Regions from separate parts of the Pantoea sp. X-Soil-TKNS-1279 genome, predicted to be linked through region 1. Evidence: predicted binding sites of a transcription regulator. Region 1 holds the regulator's gene; each other region holds the start of a gene.
What was found. The regulator sigma-54, encoded in region 1, starts transcription at its own class of promoters, with help from an activator protein. The targets are predictions, from matches to a motif close to GTTGGCACANNTTTCGCTNT.
Positions count from the first base shown of each region.

Region 2: the regulator sigma-54 is predicted to act here: its motif matches at 1,231-1,250, upstream of AC6I8N_RS18315 (gamma carbonic anhydrase family protein).
Region 3: the regulator sigma-54 is predicted to act here: its motif matches at 1,110-1,129, upstream of glnK (P-II family nitrogen regulator).

Region 1 is NZ_AP035948.1:574,209-576,414, reverse strand. It holds gene lptB (LPS export ABC transporter ATP-binding protein) at 1-222, shown strand, start outside; gene rpoN (RNA polymerase factor sigma-54) at 271-1,704, shown strand; gene hpf (ribosome hibernation promoting factor) at 1,726-2,013, shown strand; gene ptsN (PTS IIA-like nitrogen regulatory protein PtsN) at 2,188-2,206, shown strand, end outside.
Region 2 is NZ_AP035948.1:3,927,772-3,929,977, reverse strand. It holds gene aroE (shikimate dehydrogenase) at 1-178, shown strand, start outside; gene AC6I8N_RS18320 (DUF1488 family protein) at 175-432, shown strand; gene AC6I8N_RS18315 (gamma carbonic anhydrase family protein) at 399-953, opposite strand; rRNA gene AC6I8N_RS18310 (16S ribosomal RNA) at 1,421-2,206, shown strand, end outside.
Region 3 is NZ_AP035948.1:1,137,104-1,139,309, reverse strand. It holds gene amtB (ammonium transporter AmtB) at 1-687, opposite strand, end outside; gene glnK (P-II family nitrogen regulator) at 719-1,057, opposite strand; gene AC6I8N_RS05160 (SmdB family multidrug efflux ABC transporter permease/ATP-binding protein) at 1,316-2,206, opposite strand, start outside.

The DNA of each region.
Region 1 (2,206 bases):
GACCCAATTTCCGTCATTGATATCAAGAAGATCATTGAACATCTGCGCGACAGTGGGTTGGGTGTGCTGATTACCGACCACAACGTACGCGAAACCCTTGCCGTTTGTGAACGCGCTTACATCGTCAGCCAGGGGCATCTGATTGCTCACGGCACACCCGATGAAATACTTGCAGATGAGCAGGTTAAGCGTGTTTATTTGGGCGAAGAGTTCAGACTCTGATAAGGTGTCGGAACCTCCGACGTTTGCTTAGGAAATTCAATCCGGATTATGAAGCAAGGTTTGCAACTCAGGCTCAGCCAACAGCTGGCGATGACACCCCAGTTGCAGCAGGCAATTCGCTTGCTGCAACTCTCTACGCTTGAACTCCAGCAGGAATTACAACTGGCGCTGGAAAGCAACCCATTGCTCGAACAATCAGAACTCCATGAAGAAGTAGACGCACGCGAATATCAGGAAAGCGAAGCCCTCGACACCCGCGAGGCTCTGGAACAGAAGGACATGCCGGAAGAGCTGCCGCTCGATGCAACCTGGGATGAAATCTACACCGCCGGAACGCCTTCCGGTACGGGTACCGATTACCAGGATGATGAGCTGCCGGTCTATCAGGGCGAAACCACGCAGTCGTTGCAGGATTATCTGATGTGGCAGGTTGAGCTGACACCGTTCACCGATACCGACCGCGCCATTGCGACTTCGATTGTCGATGCCATTGACGACACCGGTTATCTCACCGTGACGCTCCAGGATATTTGCGACAGCATCGGTGATGAAGAACTGACGCTGGAAGAAGTGGAAGCGGTATTGAAACGCGTACAGCGTTTTGATCCGGTCGGCGTTGGCGCACGCGATTTGCGTGATTGCCTGCTGGTGCAGCTGTCCCAATATGCCGCCGATACGCCGATGCTGGCGGAAGCACGGTTGATTGTGAGCGATCATCTCGATCTGCTGGCCAATCACGATTTCCGTAGCCTGATGCGCATGACGCGTCTGAAAGAAGATGTGCTGAAAGAGGCAATGTTGCTGATTCAGTCGCTTGATCCGCGTCCAGGTCAGTCGGTCAACACTAGCGAACCTGAGTATGTCATCCCGGATGTACTGGTACGCAAGGTCAGCACCCGCTGGACAGTTGAGCTAAATGCCGACAGCGTACCGCGTCTCAAAATTAATCAGCACTACGCTGCGATGGGCGGTGCGGCGCGTAATGACAGCGACAGCCAGTTTATCCGCAGCAATTTACAGGAAGCCAAATGGCTGATTAAGAGCCTGGAGAGCCGTAACGACACGCTGCTGAAAGTGACTCGCTGTATTGTCGAGCAGCAGCAGGCGTTTTTTGAACAGGGCGAGGAGTACATGCGTCCGATGGTGCTGGCGGATATCGCCCAGGCCGTGGATATGCATGAATCCACCATTTCCCGTGTTACCACGCAGAAGTACTTGCATAGCCCGCGTGGCATCTTTGAACTGAAATATTTTTTCTCCAGTCATGTGAATACCGAAGGTGGCGGCGAAGCCTCCTCGACGGCAATTCGTGCGTTGGTGAAAAAATTGATCTCTGCGGAAAATCCCGCAAAACCCTTGAGCGACAGCAAACTGACCTCCATGTTATCTGAACAGGGCATCATGGTGGCCCGCCGTACGGTTGCTAAGTATCGCGAGTCTTTGTCCATCCCGCCCTCGAATCAGCGCAAGCAGCTGGTTTGAATGTATTGAGAAGGAAGACCTATGCAAATAAACCTTACCGGACTGAATGTAGAGATTACCGAGCCGCTGCGCGAATTTGTAAATAGCAAATTTGCCAAATTGGAACACTATTTTGATCGCATTAATCAGGTCTATATTGTTCTGAAAGTGGAAAAGGTAACGCAGATTGCTGATGCAACACTGCATGTGAACGGCGGTGAATTGCACGCGACATCGGAAGCGGAAGACATGTACGCGGCGATTGACGGATTGATCGACAAGCTTTCCCGTCAGTTGACCAAACATAAAGATAAACTGAAAAAACACTAACCTTCACGCTTGCAGAGTACTGATAGGTTCGGTACTCAGAGCACAGAATGGGGCGGGCTGACCGCCCCGTTTTGTCATCTGCGCAAGCGCCAACAGGAGACACTGCATTTTTCCCGTGATAAGGGGTAAAGTGGGTGATCCTCGCGGCTATGTGAACTCGCAAGTGAAACGATGATGAACAACGATCTGACAC
Region 2 (2,206 bases), 960 kb from region 1:
CTACCAACAAGGCCTGACGCCATTTTTGCTCTGGTGTCAGCAACACGGAGCGCAGCAACTCGCCGATGGGTTGGGCATGCTGGTGGGGCAGGCGGCGCATGCTTTTCAGTTGTGGCATGGTGTGATGCCAGAAATCGCGCCTGTCATTAAACAGTTAAAAGAAGCGATGCAGTCGTGAATCAGGCTATCCAGTTCCCTGATCGCGAAGAGTGGGATCAGGCGCGTCTGGCGATATGTTTCCCTGTACAGGTCAACGGTATGGGACTGATGTGTGCGATCTCGGCGGATGAACTGCATGACAGATTCGGCGAGGGGGAAGCGATGGCGCTGTTTAGCGCCAATCGCTGGGATCTGGAAGAGGAAGCCGAACAGCTTATCCTGAATGATGAAGTCGATCCTCAAGGTTGGGTCTGGCTTTCCTGCGCAAGATAATCATTCTTCCAGCCAACATAGTTGTTTGCCGAGTAACACAATCCTTCAATCTCAGCTTCATTCAGTGGCCGAATTTGCTTCACCGGGCTGCCTAAATAGAGGTAGCCACTTTCCAGGCGTTTTCCGGGGGGAACCAGGCTACCTGCCCCAATCATCACATCTTCTTCTACTATTACGCCGTCCAGCAGAATCGAACCCATGCCAACCAGAACACGATCACCAATGGTACAGCCATGCAACATGGCTTTATGGCCGACGGTAACGTCTTCTCCAATCACCAGCGGATAGCCTGTCGGGTTGCTGGCTGATTTATGCGTGACATGAAGTACGCTGCCATCCTGAATGTTGGTACGCGCGCCAATGATCACCTGATTCACATCTCCGCGAATCGCGACCAGTGGCCAGATACTGACATCGTCTCCCATGATGACATCGCCGACCACAACGCTGCTGTTATCGATCATTACCCGATCGCCAATTTGTGGGTAGCTGCTTTTATAGGGACGTAAGGCTGTTGACATGATCTTTCTCCTTTTACTCATTTATCCCTAGCCTGAGCGCGATCAGGGCGGCAGACAAGCTGATTTTTGAGCGGATCGTTCGTGATCTCAGCAGAAAGGATGAAAACTCGCCACTCGAATAAAAAGATCGAAAAAAGGGGTTGTGCAAAAAATTCGGATCCCTATAATGCGCCTCCACTGACACGGCAAAGCGGCAACGCAGACGGTCAGCGAGGGACGAAGTGATTCATCCCGCCAGAGAAAAATCGCTGAAAAAAGTGATTGACTCTGAAGGAGGAAAGCGTAATATACGCCACCTCGCGACAGACGGTTAACCCGCTGCTCGCACTGCTCTTTAACAATTTATCAGACAATCTGTGTGGGCACTCGCAGGATTGATATCAAAAGTCTACGGACTTAAAAAATATCAAGTCTCAAGAGTGAACACGTAATTCATTACGAAGTTTAATTCTTTGAGCATCAAACTTAAATTGAAGAGTTTGATCATGGCTCAGATTGAACGCTGGCGGCAGGCCTAACACATGCAAGTCGAACGGTAGCACAGAGGAGCTTGCTCCTTGGGTGACGAGTGGCGGACGGGTGAGTAATGTCTGGGGATCTGCCCGATGGAGGGGGATAACTACTGGAAACGGTAGCTAATACCGCATAACGTCGCAAGACCAAAGTGGGGGACCTTCGGGCCTCACACCATCGGATGAACCCAGATGGGATTAGCTAGTAGGTGGGGTAACGGCTCACCTAGGCGACGATCCCTAGCTGGTCTGAGAGGATGACCAGCCACACTGGAACTGAGACACGGTCCAGACTCCTACGGGAGGCAGCAGTGGGGAATATTGCACAATGGGCGCAAGCCTGATGCAGCCATGCCGCGTGTATGAAGAAGGCCTTCGGGTTGTAAAGTACTTTCAGCGGGGAGGAAGGGATGATGTTTAATACGCATCGTCATTGACGTTACCCGCAGAAGAAGCACCGGCTAACTCCGTGCCAGCAGCCGCGGTAATACGGAGGGTGCAAGCGTTAATCGGAATTACTGGGCGTAAAGCGCACGCAGGCGGTCTGTCAAGTCGGATGTGAAATCCCCGGGCTTAACCTGGGAACTGCATTCGAAACTGGCAGGCTAGAGTCTTGTAGAGGGGGGTAGAATTCCAGGTGTAGCGGTGAAATGCGTAGAGATCTGGAGGAATACCGGTGGCGAAGGCGGCCCCCTGGACAAAGACTGACGCTCAGGTGCGAAAGCGTGGGGAGCAAACAGG
Region 3 (2,206 bases), 560 kb from region 1:
TGCAGTACCCGTGAACACCATTGGCAGGTTGTGCGGTTTAAATGCTTCTTTACCGAAGCCAGCACGTTTGCCCACCAGATAAGCACCGACCAGACCAGCAACCGCAGCGTTGATGTGAACAACGGTACCGCCCGCGAAGTCCAGCGCGCCATCAGATGCCAGCAGACCGCCAGCCCAGACCATGTGTGCAATCGGCAGATAAGCCAGAGTCAGCCATACCGCAACGAAAATCAGCACCGCAGAGAAACGAATACGTTCCGCAATGGAACCCACAATCAGGCCCACGGTGATACAGGCGAAGGAAGCCTGGAACGCAACGTGAATATATTGATAGAAGGTGCCCATCAGCGCTTTCAGCTCGATATTTTTCAACATCGCCCACTGGAAGCTACCGAAGAAGGCATTGCCTTCGCTGAAAGCCAGCGAGTAACCGTAAATCATCCACAGCACACAAACCAGAGAGAAGGTTACCGCTACCTGAGTCAGCATGGACAATACGTTTTTACCGCGGATCAGACCGCCGTAAAACAGGGCGATGCCCGGAATCGACATGAACAACACCAACGCGGTGCAGATCATCATAAACGCGTTATCGGCTTTATCCGCAACGGCAGGAGCTGCCGCCATGGCCAGAGACGGTAACAGCGCCAGGCTGGTCAGGCCTAACTTCGTCATCATTTTATTCATTTCTTTCCATCCCATCACAATCAAGGCCTAGTTACAGTGCTGCTTCGTCGGTCTCGCCAGTACGAATACGGATAACGCGTTGCAGTTCCGCAACGAAAATTTTGCCGTCGCCAATCTTGCCGGTGTAAGCGGCTTTGCTGATCACATCCACGACTTCGTCCAGTTGATCATCAGCAATGGCGATATCAATTTTTACTTTTGGCAGGAAGTTCACGCTGTACTCGGCACCGCGATAAAGCTCTGCGTGACCTTTCTGGCGACCGAAACCCTTCACTTCGGTAACTGTCAGTCCCTGAATGCCAATAGAGGATAAGGCTTCACGCACGTCCTCCAGCTTAAATGGTTTGATTACCACGGTAACCAGCTTCATACGATCCCCTCCAGGTATTTAATGAGTGAGTCTTACCGGACACGCAGGGATATAAGCAAAGGGTGTGCCATAAATAAAAAAACCGCAGAGTCAGCAGATTAGCCGCGCTGCAGCGCGCTTCGTTCTGTGATGAACAACACAAATACCAGCAGGAAAGGAAGAAAGGAGTGGATTGTTTGCACCTCTTTGGTGCTTGTAGCCTCAAAGAAGTGCATTTCTACAGAATAATCCGATAAAGGTGCGCAAAAAAGGTGCAAGTCACCCTTCAGTCGTTAAGGGAATGCCCGCCGCGAGTTCATCGCCCGCCTGTTGCAGCTGGTACATTTGCCAGTAACGCCCCTGTTGCGCCAGTAACTGGGTATGCGTACCGCGTTCAGCGACCTGACCGCGATGCAGGACCAGAATCTGGTCTGCCTCAGTAATAGTGGAGAGGCGATGCGCGATCACCACCAGCGTGCTGTGCTGACGCAAGGCACGCAGGGCGTGCTGAATCGCCTGCTCAGTGCCGGAATCGATATTGGCGGTGGCTTCATCAAGGATCAAAATTTGCGGCAGCGATACCAGCACCCGCGCCAGCGCTAACAACTGTTTCTGACCGACCGACAGGTTATTGCCCTGCTCGCCCAACCGGGTGTGAATACCCTCCGGCATAGCGCGCACCAGCGCGGCAAGCTGCACCGTCTCCAGCGCCTTCCACACCGCCTGCTCCGGGATATCGCGCCCAAGACGGACATTGGCGAGCAAGGTATCTGCCAGCACCACCGGGTCCTGTTGCACCATCGCTACCCCCTGACGTAACGCCTGATGCGTCAGTTGTGGCAATGGACGACCGTCCAGTTCGATACTGCCGCGCGTCACCGGGTAGTAGCCCATCAGCAGGTTTGCCAGCGTACTTTTGCCACTGCCGGTATGGCCAACCAACGCAATAAAGCCACGGGGCGGCACGTCCAGATCGATCTGGCTTAACACGTCACGATCGGCGCGATAGGCAAAGCTGACATCACGCAGGGAAATACGCCCGGAGGCCAGTGGCCGGTTATCCAGGCCGTAATCCTGCTGAGTCGCATCCATCAACTCAAAAATGCGCTCACCCGACACCACCGCCTGTTGCAGCATCGATTGCTGGGTAGTGAGTTCAATCAACGGCTC